Regions from separate parts of the Serratia montpellierensis genome, predicted to be linked through region 2. Evidence: predicted binding sites of a transcription regulator. Region 2 holds the regulator's gene; the other holds the start of a gene.
What was found. The regulator LexA, encoded in region 2, represses DNA repair genes until DNA is damaged. The targets are predictions, from matches to a motif close to TNCTGTATGTACATACAGNA.

Region 1 (7,181 bases), on a different contig from region 2:
TGAATTCCCGCTGCCCCGCTGCGATCTCATTGCCGGGTGCGGGAAGTGGAGAAGCGCGCTGCGGTAACTGAAGCGCCTCCCGATCGAGCGAAGCAACGCCACTCGATCGCAATAGCTTCACGCCCAGCACGTTTCCCTGCCGATCCAGCGTCACGGCAACCTGAACCACACCTTGGCGCTGTTGGCGTACCGCCAGGGCGGGATAACGTTTGAAGCGGCTCAAATGCGCCAACAGCAGGCCGCTCCAGACCGAGGCATCCTGGCTAAGCTGCGACGCCACGCTGGTTTGCGGCGCGGCAACACGCTTTCCGTCCAGAGACGGCGGCGCGCTGGTACTTGATGCTATTGAGTTTGCAGACGCCATTTTTTCCTGTTCCTCTTGCCTTGGGCGCGGCGGTTCCGTCTTCGGTTTGATGGGGTCGTTCCGTTGCCCTTTGGCCTTGCTCTGCCGCTCCGTTGCACGCGGCGCATGAATCAGCGGAGGCATCGCCGCCTCCGGTTCCCGATTTACCTGCCGTTGCGCCACCGCCTGTACCTGGCGCACACCGGTTGGCATCGGCTCCGTGTTGGGTGTCGATTCAGCCTGCTCGGCAACCATCATCAACACCATCGGTTGCGCCGCGGGCAGCAACGGTGGCACCAGGTGATAACCAAGGCCAAGCAACAACGCACCATGCAGACCCAACGCCAACACATTGGCGGTAGCCCAGCGCCATCGCCCGCCTGTAGGGGGTAAAGAGAAATCGCCAGATAATACGTTGTGATTGAACATAGAAAACGGTACTCAGGTTAAGCGCAAAACAGACCAACGTACGCAGCGGTCAACGGCAGTCGGGGTATGTCAGAAAGGTCGTTTAGGCACGCGGCACCGGGCAGGTAACGAGAAAGAACAGGTCAATAGAAAAGGAAATACCCTAATGGCAGAGTAAAAAACTTTAGGATACGGTGATGAAGTATTTTGACAGCATATTTACCCTAACCGGCAACGCGCCGGGCAGTGCCGCGATGACGCGCTCGGGGTCAGCCAGCGGGAACGCACCGGAGAGCCTCAGGCCGGCGACCTCCGGCCGGCAGCGAATAACGCCCTGACGATAACGCCCCAGTTCCATCAGGAAGTCGTCCAGCCGCATGTTGTCGGCCAGCAGCATGCCTTGCCGCCAACCGGGCTCTTGCGTCACGCGATACGGTTCGCCAATGCCTTGCCGGCTTAATCTGCCGCCCTGACCGGCGTTGAGCACCGCGTTCCGATGCGCCGGTGAAAGGATCGTGACCCGACCAAGATAAACGGCGATATCACTGTAAGTTTCCCACAGGCGAATGCTGAAGCGAGCAGCCTGCACCATGATCTCGCCCTGCGGCAATCTCACCGTCAACGCACCGCTTTCCGGCGGCAGATTCACCATCATTTCGCCTTCCAGCAATGTGGCCTGCTGACGGCTGACGTTGACCGCCGTTTGCGTGTTCAGCATCAACTGCGCGCCATCCGCCAACGCGACGGTTTGCTGCTCCCCCACCGCCGTACGGTAATCCGCCAGCCAGGGGCGCCATGGCAGCGCGCCCGAACCGACACCAACCGTCCCCACCACGCCGATGGCCGCCAGGCTTCTCAGCAACCGACGACGTTGCGGGTTCGGTAACTGCGACAGACTACGCTGCGCCGCCGCCCCGTTAAGCAGAGAAAAACGGGATGAAAACGCGGCGATATGCCGCCAGGCGCGTTCATTTTCCGGTTTCGCCTGATACCAACGCCGCCAGTTTTCCCTATCCGCGTCGCTTGCCTCTTCCGACATCAGCTGCGTTAACCACGCGGCGGCCTCACGCGCGCTCTGCCGATCGATATCCGATTCCATCATGGGTTCCGCACCTGCCGTTACGCCGCCAATGCAAAGAAACAGTGCAAATTAGCGCGCTGCAGATATTGTTTCACCGAGCTGGTCGACACCCGTAAACGTTCAGCGATGTCGCAATAACGCATGCCCTGCAGGTGCGCCAACAGGAAAGCCTCGCGGACGTGCGCCGGCAATCCGTCCAACGCCTGATCCAACTGTTCGAGCATTTCGAGGGTTTGTTGACGAACCTCCGGCGAGGGCGCCTCGATCGCCGGCAACTCGCTCAAGGCCTGCAGATAGCTCTCTTCGATTGTTTTACGCCGGTAATAATTCGCCACCAGCCGGCGCGCTACGGTCGCCAGGAAGGGGCGTGGTTGCCGAATGGCGAGCAACTGCGGGCTCAGTAAAATACTGATGAAAGTATCCTGCGCCAGGTCTTCGGCGTGATGCGCACACCCAACCTTCTGTCGCAGCCAATGGCATAGCCAACTGTGATGCTCAAGGTAAAGCTGTTGAGCAAACCCGTTGGCTGCCGCGGCCTCTTTCCTCGCCATTCGGTGACACCAATTGATAATGAGATTGAAAATGATAATTATTATTATTTTAAAATTGTAACTTCTGTGTCAAGCGATTGCTGATGATTTATAAACGGCGAAAAAGTAGGGAAATACGGGGGGAGGAAACGTGAAAAGGGGCCGAAATGGCCCCTGTCAGCAGGATATTCAGAAACGTTGGCTAACGCTAAACTTGATGTTGCGCCCTACGCCGGACACCGATTCGCCCAGGTAAGGGTAATAATCGCGGTTGAACAGGTTGTCCACCGCGACGCGAGCTTCGAAGCCCTGCAAACCGCTGGGCTGCCACGAGGCGAACAGGCCGTGCAATGCATAACCCGAGGTTTTCGGCAGCGCCCAGACAACGGCCATCGGATCGCCGTCGGCCGGTGAACGATCCTGTTTACGCACAAAATCGCCGGTCCAGCCGAAGGCCATGTCCCACTGCGGCACTTTCATGCCCAGCATCGCGTGTGCCGTAACGGGTGGAATTTCGGCAATCCAGGTTTCGCTGCCCCACGGATCACGTGGTGAAGCGTCGCGTTTGCCGCGAATCGAGGAGAACGACAGGCTGCCGAACAGGCTTTCGCTGTCATAAAACGATTCGAGCTCCACGCCCTCAATGGTATAGCCCGGCAAGTTGCGATAGTTCGACAACGGTTGCCCACATTGGCCCCCCTGCCGTGCGGCGTCGCACAACACGCCACGACGATAGAAAATCTCGTCCTTGCCGCGATTGCGGAACAACGTAGTGCGGATCTGCAGGCTGTCTCGCGCCATCAACACATCGTTGAAGTCCAGCACCGCGCCGAGACGAACGCCCGTCATGCGTTCCACCTGCAGGCCGCGGCTGGTACCGGGCACGCTGGATGCGGCGGATTGCACTTCATACTGTTCGTCAATCACCGGTGCGCGCCAGGTGCGGCTGACGTCGGCAAACAGGGACAGATTCGACGTCGCTTTCCACATCACGCCCAAATGCGGCGACCAGCCGGTATAGGTCACGCTGCTGTAATCATGGCCCGCGCTTGGATCGCTGTCGTTATAGCGCGGTGCCCGGTTCGGTTGCCCGGTGTTGGTCACATGATCGTAACGCACGCCCGGCGTCACGGTCAGGCTGCCGAAGCTGACCGCATCCTGCAGATAAACGCTGCGGGTTTCCTGTTCGCCCGCCGGCATGTAGTACGGCTGGAAATAACCGTAGTTGTAACTGGCGTTTTTCACCTGCGGGGGGTAATACATCAGGGTATCGCGCTGATGTTTATGCCAACGCGCGCCGAGCAACAGCTTGTGATCCAGCGGCCCGCTGGCGAAACGGCTTTCATTGCTGACGTCAAACTGCCGATCGGTATAGTTCACCCAGCTTTCATTGCCCAGCGTACCGAGATAGCTGGACTTTGAAGCGGAATCCGGCCGCTTGTCATGCTGTTCTGTCTTCGAATAGGCATAAGACAGCGTCAGATTCAGCAACGGCTGCGTTTCCGGCGCCAGATTCCATTTCACCGAGTAATTGGTGTCTGTCTGGTCGCGATACACCAGAATGCGGCGCCACGCTTCTTCCCGGCCATATTTATCGATATCCGCCTGGCTGGGCGCGGCGATATCGTCCCGCTTGGCGGCAAAAGGCTGCCAGCCATCGGAATCGGATCGCATCGCCGACAGCGTCAGCGTTTGCGCCTCGCTCAGATAAATATTGGTTTTTAACAGGTAGGAAGCCTGATCGTTGGCGGAATAGGCAAAGCGCGTGCCGTCCGGCCGCTTCAGGTTGCCGCCGTCACGCTTGCTCATGTAGATCAAACCGTCGGCGGATCCTTCCGGCGTACGGCCGTACAACGCACCGCTGTAAATACCCTGGCGATCGTTGGTATGGTAGCTGTACTTCAGCAAGCCGCCAAAATCTTCGCCCGGCAGCAGCATGTCCCCAGCATCTTTGGTCTCCAGCGTAATGGTCCCGCCAAAGCCGCCATTGCCGTTCAACAGGTTATGCGGCCCCTTATCGACCTCAACCTTTTTCAGCAGTTCGGGTTCAATGAATACCGAGCCCTGCCGATATTTCTCAAATCCCTTCGGCGCCCCGTCCAGCACCACCTTCACATCTTCCATGTCCCCCATGCCCCAGATATTCAGGCTTTGGCCGCCCGGGCGTGGCGAGCCCGCCATCCCTACGCCAGGCAAGCGATCAAGCAAACTGGCGATATTGTCTGCCTGCACGCGTTCGATGTCTTCTTTATCCAACACCGAACGGCCGGCGGCGACGCTGTCGGACAAACCGCCGACCACCGACAGTTCCGGTATCGTCAACGGCTGAACCGGCCCGGCGTCGACCAACCGATATCCCTGTGCGGTTTGCTGAGCGCGCAATCCGCTGCCCGCCAACAGCGTATCGAACGCGTCGGTGAGGCGATAATGCCCCTGCAGGCCCGCAGTGTTTTTTCCACGCGTCTGTTCGGGCGTGAAAATCACTATCACGCCGGCCTTAGCGGCCGCCGTCTGCAAGGCGGGCGCCAGGTCACCGGCGGGAATGGCGAAGGACAGGATAGCGGACTGTTCGACCGCCGCCGGTGGCACCGACGCACCGGGCGCCGCCATCGCGGAGGTGAGCATGCCCGATAATGCGCACCCTACCCCGATAGCGACCCGCTTCCCGGCGGTACGTTTGGCTGATGTGAACGTACGCCCTGCGCCGTTCTTGTTTTTTATGGCCATGAAGGATTCCCCTGAGTGTAATGAACTGGAAACTCAGTAGAGAGGTCACGCCAATAAAAAGATCGGGCAGAAAAAAGTGAAAAAAAAATGCCGAAGTCACCGCGCCGCGTAGACGATAAAGGTCACCACGCCGAAGATCTCCAGCTGCGCCTCGTCGTCGAACACGATCGGCGCGTAGGCGGGGTTCATCGGCAACAGCCGCACATCGGGGTGACGCTGCAGTTTTTTGACGGTGAATTCGCCATCCACCGCGGCGATCACGATATTGCCGTGCTCCGGCGTCAAGGCGCTGTCGACGATCAGCAGATCGCCGTCACGAATGTTGCCGTCGATCATCGATTCGCCGCTGGCGCGCACGAAATAGGTGGCGTTCGGGTGCCGCACCAGCAGCTTGCCGATGTCCAGCCGGCCTTCGACGTAGTCCTGCGCCGGGGAAGGAAAGCCGCAGGCCACGCGATCGGCAAACAGCGGTAACGTCAGGGGTTCACCTGGTGAAAAAGCATACAATCTTGAATTGCTCAGCATAATCATAACCAAACTGTATATTTATACAGTTAAGCATAAACAAAACGCGAACGCGTGCAACCCCCAATCCCCCTGCGGATCGCGCTTTCCCGCGTAATATAATAATTTTCTGAGCGATTTTTCCTGCAGCTTTTGGCGTTCTTCACGTGTGTTTGCACACATGATATCCACCAAAACTGTGGATAATGCGGCACTCAGACCGTTGGCGTATCGATGGGCAGGATGAGTGAGGGATTGTCATTGCGAACGGCGCCGACGGCGGGCGATACCGGTTGCCAGACGAAATCCTCTGCCTGCAGGCTGTACACGTCAGCCTGCATTTGACCAGAGGGCGGGGCTAAGCGGGTGTCGAGCCAGTCGCGCGCGGCCGTCGGTCTCTGCTGCGTACAACGCCGCAAAGAACAGCGGCAGGCCTTGCCTCAGCAAGAGCCCACGGGAGGAACGGCGGACGGCCTTACAAAATGACGCCAATAAAATTGCGACTGGTAATGGCATCAATGGGACGGCCAGAGACGAAAGTCAGTACGTTATGCCAGGAGCTTGGGATAACCCGACAAACGCTGTACCGCCACATTTCCCCTGATGGTCCACTGCGAGCTGACGGTATAAAGCTGCTCAACCGGGATAATTTTAGCGGACGGAAAAATCTGGGGTTCCGGCGTAGAACCCCGAATAAGGAATAATCCTTAATTCATTTCAGGATTATTAATTCCATCTAAAACCTCTCGGCAATATTCTTTTTTATAGGCTTCATCATTACTTAATGACTTAACCAAAAAATCAGCATTTTTCCAACCATTATCCCAATGCGTATCGAATCCTGACTGTTCATACTTTAATGTTCTAGTTAATGAGTCTTTTATTTGTTTTTTATATTTATCAATTATCTCATTGGTTGCCCCACAAACATCATGTGCAACACGAGCATTTGAGCCAGAAAAACCTATTGCTGAAATTGCCATCGCTTCATTTGATTTGTCGAAATCATTCGCATATGCCACAGCATTAGATAGAGCGAATATGACAAGAGCAGGTATGATTTTTTTGTATGAAATCATCTTTCACCTCTAACTCATTGATTGTTCATGGGGTCAGTTTGGATATCGAAAATTATTGTACATTAAGGCTGCTTTTTAATCAGTCTCAACTTCTTTATAGAAGGCCTGAATGCGACAAACTTGGGAAGTACTGTAGCCTGTCGCGTCTGCTGTTTCTCGGATGCTCAGTTTCTTAATCTGTCGGTAGTACAGGACTTTCTGATGTCGTTCCTGATCTGCCTGCTTTCCCCGGTATCTACCCAACGTATGCGCCCGTTCAATTCCCTGCTTTTGCCGTTGGCGGCGACTCAACCAGTCCTTATGTGACATCGCGGCCATCAGGTCGATTAGCATGTTATTGATGGCGGTTATTACTGCACGGGTGATCGGGTCCGCCTGTGAAGGATCTTTCTCTGACAGCGCCTGCCATGAGGTAGGGACATGCAGGCTGACAATCCGTAACTCATGCTGCTCAATCTGCTTTTTCAACGTCATCCAGTCACTGTTGCTGAGACGGGTCAGGCGGTCTA
Region 2 (7,181 bases):
TGAGCGCCAAAGAGGCCAAAGTGCTGTTCGTGGTGCTGGTGCTGATCTCGTTCTGCCTGGTATTGACGCTGAACGCGATGACCATCTGGCTGTCGCTGGCGGCGCTGGCGCTGGCCTGGGTGTATCCGTTCATGAAGCGGGTGACCAACCTGCCGCAGTTCGTGCTGGGCGCCGCGTTTGGCTGGGGCATTCCGATGGGCTATGCGGCGGTCAGCGAATCGCTGCCGCTCAGCTGCTGGCTGCTGCTGCTGGCCAACATCTGCTGGACGGTGGCCTACGACACGCTGTATGCGATGGTCGACCGCGACGATGACCTGAAGATTGGCATCAAATCCACCGCTATCCTGTTCGGGCGTTATGACAAGCTGATCGTCGGGCTGCTGCAGTTCGCGACGCTGCTGCTGCTGGTGTGGGTCGGTTATCTGGCGCAGCTCGGCGGGGCGTTTTACTGGTCGCTGCTGCTGGCAGGCGCGCTGTTCATTCACCAGCAGAAACAGATCGCCGGGCGTGAGCGCGAAGCCTGCTTCAAGGCCTTCCTGCAGAACAACTATGTCGGACTGGTGGTGTTTATCGGCATCGCGCTGAGCTATCTGCCGGCGTAACGGTTTCCTGCAGCAAGAAAAAAGGCACCCCTCGGGGTGCCTTTTGTGTTTCCGCGCCGGACGAAATCACTCGTCTTGCTCTTCTTCCGCATCGGCTTGCGGCAGAACGTTGGTCTCTTCCGGCATGTTGACGCTTTCGATGGTCAGCTTGATTTCCGGCGTGATCAGATCGCTCAGCATGTTGTACACCTCGAGGGTGTGTTCGCGGATCGCATCGCCGCTGTCGTTGATATAGCCTTCTTCGCGCAGCGTCGCCACCAGGGTGGAGAACACCGCCTTGTCGAAGAACTCCGGCGCGTTGATGCCGTGCAGCACCGACAGACGTTGCGCCATGATGCGGCTCTCTTTCTCCAGCGCGCCGCGGTTGATGCTCGGGTTGGCGCTGAGGATCGACATAGTGATGGCGTAGCGTTGCAGGGTTTCGCGCACCCCGGCGGCCAGCAGCTGCAGCGGGCGAATGCGCGCCGGGTTCAGCACCAGCTCGTCGCCTTTGTCGCAGATCAGCTGTTGACGGATCAGCTCGTCGATCATCGGCCGCAGCACTTCCGACAGCTGTTCCTTATCGTTATGCAGGAACAGCTCGGCTTTCAGCATCGGGTAGATCATGCCGATCTGGCGCAGCAGCTCGGTGCGCGACACCCGGCGATGATGCATCACAATGCTGGCGATCAGCGACGGCAACACCAGCAGGTGGTGGATGTTGTTGCGGTAATAGGTCATCAGCACCGCCTGCTCGCGCGGCAGAATGATGATGTCGCCGATGTTGTCCTTTTCCACCTCGAACTTGTTCATGTTCAGCGCGTGATCCAGCAGCTCGTCCGGCGTTTGCGTCGGTACGGTGACGTCATGCGCGTAAGGCGCATTGCGCATCAGCTGCAGGTAGCACTCGAGCTGCTCGAGCAATTGTTCGCGGGTCAGCGAACGCTGGCGCGAGGCCAGCAGCGCGGTGGAGCACAGGTTCATGGCGTTGGCCGCGGCGGCGTTGTTGATGCGCACCATGATCTGGCCGGCCAGATCGTTGACCGTCGGCGTCAGCCAGCTTGGGCGCTGAGCCTCGATCGGATCGATAGACTCGCGCCACTGCGGCACGTGCTGGTTGAGGTAAGCGGTCAACGGCAGCGGCTCGCCAAAGTTGACATAACCCTGGCCCAGATTGCGCAGCTTGCGCAGGCCGCGCAGCATCTGCAGCAGGCTCTCTTTTTCCTTGGTGGCGCCACGCAGCTCTTTGGCATAGGTGCCCACTTCCATCACGTGCTCGTAGCCGATGTAGATCGGCACCAGCGTGATCGGACGGGCACCGCCGCGCAGCATCGCCTGAATGGTCATCGACAGGGTGCCGGTCTTCGGCTCCAGCAGACGCCCGGTGCGGGAACGGCCGCCTTCCACGAAGTATTCCACCGAGTAACCGCGGGTGAACAGCTCGCCGAGGTATTCGCGGAACACCGTCGAGTACAGCTTGTTGCCCTTGAAGGTGCGGCGGATGAAGAACGCGCCCAGGCGGCGGAAGATCGGACCCGCCGGCCAGAAGTTGAGGTTGATGCCGGCGGCGATGTGCGGCGGCACCAGGCCCTGGTGATACAGCACGTAGGACAGCAGCAGATAATCCATGTGGCTGCGGTGGCAGGGCACGTAGACGATCTCGTGGCCGTCCTGCGCCAGCTGGCGCACGCGTTCGGCGTTGGTGACGTTGATGCCCTGATACAGCCGGTTCCAGGTCCAGCTCAGCACGCGGTCGGACAGGCGCACGGTTTCGTAGGAGAAATCGGCGGCGATCTCTTCCATCAGCGCGATGGCGTTCTGTTGGGCCTTCTCGTGCGAGATCTTCTTGCTGCGCGCTTCGTCCTCGACCGCTTTTTCGATCGCTTTGGACGCCAACAGCTTGTTGAACAGATCCTGACGGGCCGGCAGGCTCGGGCCTACCGCGGCCAGGCGCTGACGCGAGAAGTGCATGCGTGCCACGCGCGCCAGTTTCTGCGCGATGGTTTTATCCGTGCCGTGTTCGGTCGCCATGCGGCGCAGCGAAACGGTGTTGGAGAAACGCACGAAGCTGTCGCGGCCGAGCCACAGCACGGCGAAGAATTTCTGCACGCCGTTCAACAGACGCAGGTGCGGCGTGCCGTGGCCTTCGCGGCCCGGCGAGCGGCCGAACATGACCGAAACCGGAAGCATCTGAATGTCGAGATCCGGATTGCTGCGATGCAGATCCAGATAGTCGTGGAACAGCTTTACCGACTCTTCTTTCGGGGTGTAGTAGCGGAACACGCGCGGGCCGTCGTGAATGAACACGTAGCTCGGCAGCACGGTGCCGTCGATCTCCAGCGAGTTGAGCGGATCGGGCAGATCCTGCGCCAGGCACTGGGTGCGCAGCGTCAGCAAATCCGCCTTGGAATTGTAAGGTAAAACATACAAAATCGGCCGTGAGGGATCCAACCCTAGCTCGGTAACCGGATCTGAAGGGATGACCTTACTTCTTACCAACAATTTAAGTGGTAAATTCAATATTTTATAATAAATTTTACGCCAACCTGACATAAACAACGTGAAGCCTCTTGTTAGCAATGCGCCGCAAGCATACCAGAAACCGGGTAGCAGATCTGTGGTGTTCGAAAACCGAGAGCCGTCAGCGCGGACTGTTCTAGACTCTTGTTATTATGACCGACCTCTGAGAAAGGCACGAAAACATGGCAAACCAAGCAACCGGACTGACCCGCATCATCAAGGCCGCCGGCTATTCCTATAAAGGGCTTTCCGCCGCCTGGCAACACGAGGCGGCGTTCCGACAGGAACTGGTGGTCACCCTCTTGGCTATCATACTGGCAGTCTGGCTGGATGTGGGTGCGATAGCGCGCATTTTATTGATCGGATCGGTAGCGCTGGTGATGATCGTCGAGATCCTGAACAGCGCGATCGAGGCGGTGGTGGATCGCATCGGCAGCGAACACCATGAGCTGTCCGGACGGGCCAAGGACATGGGGTCGGCGGCGGTGTCGCTGGCGATCGTACTGGCGCTGTTCGTTTGGGGCACGGTCTTGTGGCAGCATTTTGGCTGACGAAAGGCGCCTACTGACTGATTTTTATTTATTCTTCGGTTCCCAATCCGCGCTTACCTGTATATACTCACAGCAAGACTGTATAAACAAACAGGGGGCGGAATGAAAGCACTAACTACCAGACAGCAAGAGGTCTACGATCTGATTCGCGATCATATTTCGCAAACGGGCATGCCGCCAACGCGTGCCGAGATCGCGATGCGTCTGGGGTTCCGTTCGCCTAACGCCGCCGAAGAGCACCTGAAGGCGCTGGCACGCAAAGGCGTGATCGAAATCGTCTCCGGTGCGTCGCGCGGTATCCGCCTGCTGATGGAAGAAGAAGAGGGGCTGCCGCTGATCGGCCGCGTCGCCGCCGGCGAGCCGCTGTTGGCGCAGCAGCACATCGAAGGGCACTACCAGGTGGATCCTTCCCTGTTTAAGCCGAGCGCCGATTTCCTGCTGCGGGTGAACGGCATGTCGATGCGCGACATCGGCATTCTGGACGGCGATCTGCTGGCGGTGCACAAAACGCAAGACGTGCGCAACGGCCAGGTCGTGGTGGCACGCATCGAAGACGAAGTGACGGTCAAACGCCTGAAAAAACACGGCAACGTGGTCGAGTTGCTGCCGGAGAACAACGAATTCCAACCGATCGTGGTCGATCTGCGCCAGCAGAATTTCACTATCGAAGGGCTGGCGGTCGGCGTGATACGCAACGGCGACTGGATCTAATCGCCGCACCCTCAGTGCCACCCCTTGTATCAATCGCCCCTGTTCTGGGGCGTTTTTGTTTCTGACCTTGTCCTTCGCCACTGCTACGGGAACATTTCATCATGCGCTTGATTTCCGTCTTCACCAGCGACACCGATAAAGCCCTGTGGCGCCTGGCTTTGCCGATGATTTTCTCCAATATCACCGTACCGCTGCTCGGGCTGGTGGACACCGCGGTGATCGGCCACCTCGACAGCCCGATCTATCTGGGGGGCGTCGCGATCGGCGCGGTGGCGACCAGCTTCCTGTTCATGCTGCTGTTGTTCCTGCGCATGAGCACCACCGGCCTGGCGGCGCAGGCGCTGGGGGCACAGAACCCGCAGGCGCTGGCGCGCGCCTTTATGCAGCCGCTGCTGCTGGCGCTGCTGGCCGGGGCGGCGATCGTCCTGCTGCGCTACCCGCTGATCGAACTGGCGCTGCGGATCGTCGGTGGTAATGGCGAGGTGCTGGAACAGGCGCGGCGTTTTCTTGAAATCCGCTGGCTGAGTGCGCCGGCGGCGCTGGCTAATCTGGTGCTGCTGGGCTGGCTGCTCGGCGTGCAGTACGTGCGGGCGCCGGTGATCCTGCTGATCGTCGGCAACCTGCTGAACATCGTGCTGGATATCTGGCTGGTGATGGGCCTGGGCTGGAACGTGCGAGGGGCGGCGGCGGCAACCGCCATCGCCGAATATGCCACGTTCTTGCTTGGCCTGTGGCTGGCGTGGCGGGTAATGCGCCTGCGCGGTATCACCCTGCCGATGCTGCGTCAGGCCTGGCGTGGCGATCTGCGTCGGCTGCTGGCGCTTAACCGCGACATCATGTTGCGTTCACTGTTGCTGCAACTGTGCTTCGCATCGCTGACCATTTTCGGCGCTCGCCTGGGGAGCGACGTGGTGGCGGTTAACGCGGTGTTGATGAACCTGCTGACGTTTACCGCCTATGCGCTCGACGGCTTCGCTTATGCGGTGGAGGCCCATTCGGGCCACGCCTACGGTGCCCGGGACGACAGCCAACTGCGTAAGGTGTGGCACGCGGCCTGCAGGCAGGCGGGGTTGGTCGCGTTGGCCTTCGGCCGGTGATGGCATACACCAGGCCAGCAGATCGTGGCGGCGTTGACCTCCTTACCGGAGCTGCGTGCGTTGGCCGCCCACTATTTACCGTGGCAGGTCATTCTGCCGCTGGTCGGGGTGTGGTGCTATTTGCTGGACGGCATGTTTATCGGCGCCACGCGCGGCGCCGAGATGCGTAACAGCATGGCGGTGGCCGCGGCAGGATATGGCGTGGCGCTGTTCAGCGTGCCGCTGCTTGGCAACCACGGGCTTTGGCTGGCGCTGGCGGTGTTTCTGACGTTGCGCGGCGTGGCGCTGGGTTGGATTTGGCACCGCCATCAGGTGCGCGGCAGCTGGTTTGCCGCTCGCTAAACCGGACGCTTTGCTGGGTTAATTATTAATTTCCCTTATGTTTTGGTTCATGTTTGCTTACATGTTTTCAGCCTGGTTTTTCCCGGCTTAGTTCGTTGTTTGTTGGCGTTTTTTATTTTTATTTTGTTTTTTAATGGTTTTTTATTCTGATGTTTGGCTTTTTTATTTCCATGTTCAACTAGAATGAATCATGTGGCTGGAGAATAAAGGGGAACGGTATTCCTTAAGGTGAAGGGGGTATCGGTCAGAAAAATTTCTGGTTAACCCCGGCCGGCGACAGGGATCACTGATTCACCACAGGTTAACGGAGAGACTATGAATAAAGATCAAGCCGACGGTAACTGGAAGCAGCTTAAAGGCAAAGTGAAGGAAAAATGGGGCAAGCTGACCGATGACGATCTGACGGTCATCGAAGGGAAACGCGAACAGCTGGTCGGCAAAATCCAGGAGCGCTACGGTTACCAGAAAGAGGCGGCCGAGAAAGAGGTGAAAGCCTGGGAAGATCACACCAAACACCGCTGGTAATCTGCAGGGCCGCCATTGAAGGCGGCTTACCCAGCGCAGGCCGGCGTCGCTCTCATCCTCTGGCGCCCCGGCCGCAGGTACAGGGAGGTACCTGACTTCGTATTACTTCTTCTTGATGGCGATGCTGTGATCGTGTTCGGCGCAGTCATGCTTGCTGTCGCACGCCTCAACCTCCACGCAGCCGGCGCACAGACCGTGTGCTTCCACCACGCTGTGCCGCAGCGCAAATCCGGCTTCCTGCGCCAGTTTCTGCAGCGTTTCCTCTACGCCTTCTGTCGTGCGTTCGGTCACCTGGCCGCAGCGGTCGCAGATAAACAGTGCGGACGTGTGCATCGGCTGTTCGAAATGGTGGCACAGCACGTAACTGTTGGCCGATTCCACTCGATGGATAAACCCTTGCTCCAGCAGAAAATCCAGCGCGCGGTATACCGTCGGCGGCTTGGCCTGCGGTTCGGCGACGCGCAGCAGATCGAGCAGGTCATAAGCGCTGATTGCACCGGGTTGCTGAGTCATCAGACGCAGCACTTCCAGCCGTTGCGGCGTCAATCGCACATTGCGTTGCTGGCAGAGGCGTTCCGCCTGTGCCAACAGCTTTTCCTGGGTGGTTGAGTTCATCGCAAATATCCCGGTACGTAAAAAAGCCGATTTTACCATGATTACGGCGAATCGCCGAGAGTTGCCCCCTTTTCCCCTGAGGATAGCGCAGGGAAAAGCGCGTCGAGGTCGCTAAAAGAGAGATGCATCACAACTTTTCCCCTCCGCCGGGCGGCAAATCAACATTGCCGGTTTTAGCGCTGGAGAGCGGCGGGCGAGGGCGGTATAACGCGTTTCACCCCGCTATGAGCAGGAGCCTT

Region 1: umuD (translesion error-prone DNA polymerase V autoproteolytic subunit) is a predicted target of LexA. The motif match lies at 5,626-5,645, and genes of this name have one in related genera.

What each region holds. Positions count from the first base shown of each region.
Region 1 is NZ_VOSN01000013.1:723,236-730,416, forward strand. It holds gene FUU19_RS15245 (energy transducer TonB) at 1-772, opposite strand, end outside; gene FUU19_RS15250 (FecR domain-containing protein) at 936-1,853, opposite strand; gene FUU19_RS15255 (sigma-70 family RNA polymerase sigma factor) at 1,871-2,383, opposite strand; gene FUU19_RS15260 (TonB-dependent receptor) at 2,552-5,089, opposite strand; gene umuD (translesion error-prone DNA polymerase V autoproteolytic subunit) at 5,186-5,620, opposite strand; partial or broken gene FUU19_RS24765 (SOS response-associated peptidase family protein) at 5,809-5,988, opposite strand; gene FUU19_RS15275 (hypothetical protein) at 6,301-6,672, opposite strand; partial or broken gene FUU19_RS15280 (recombinase family protein) at 6,748-7,181, opposite strand, start outside.
Region 2 is NZ_VOSN01000021.1:252,727-259,907, reverse strand. It holds gene ubiA (4-hydroxybenzoate octaprenyltransferase) at 1-602, shown strand, start outside; gene plsB (glycerol-3-phosphate 1-O-acyltransferase PlsB) at 669-3,134, opposite strand; gene FUU19_RS21840 (diacylglycerol kinase) at 3,284-3,652, shown strand; gene lexA (transcriptional repressor LexA) at 3,755-4,363, shown strand; partial or broken gene dinF (MATE family efflux transporter DinF) at 4,465-5,802, shown strand; gene FUU19_RS21825 (CsbD family protein) at 6,118-6,327, shown strand; gene zur (zinc uptake transcriptional repressor Zur) at 6,430-6,942, opposite strand.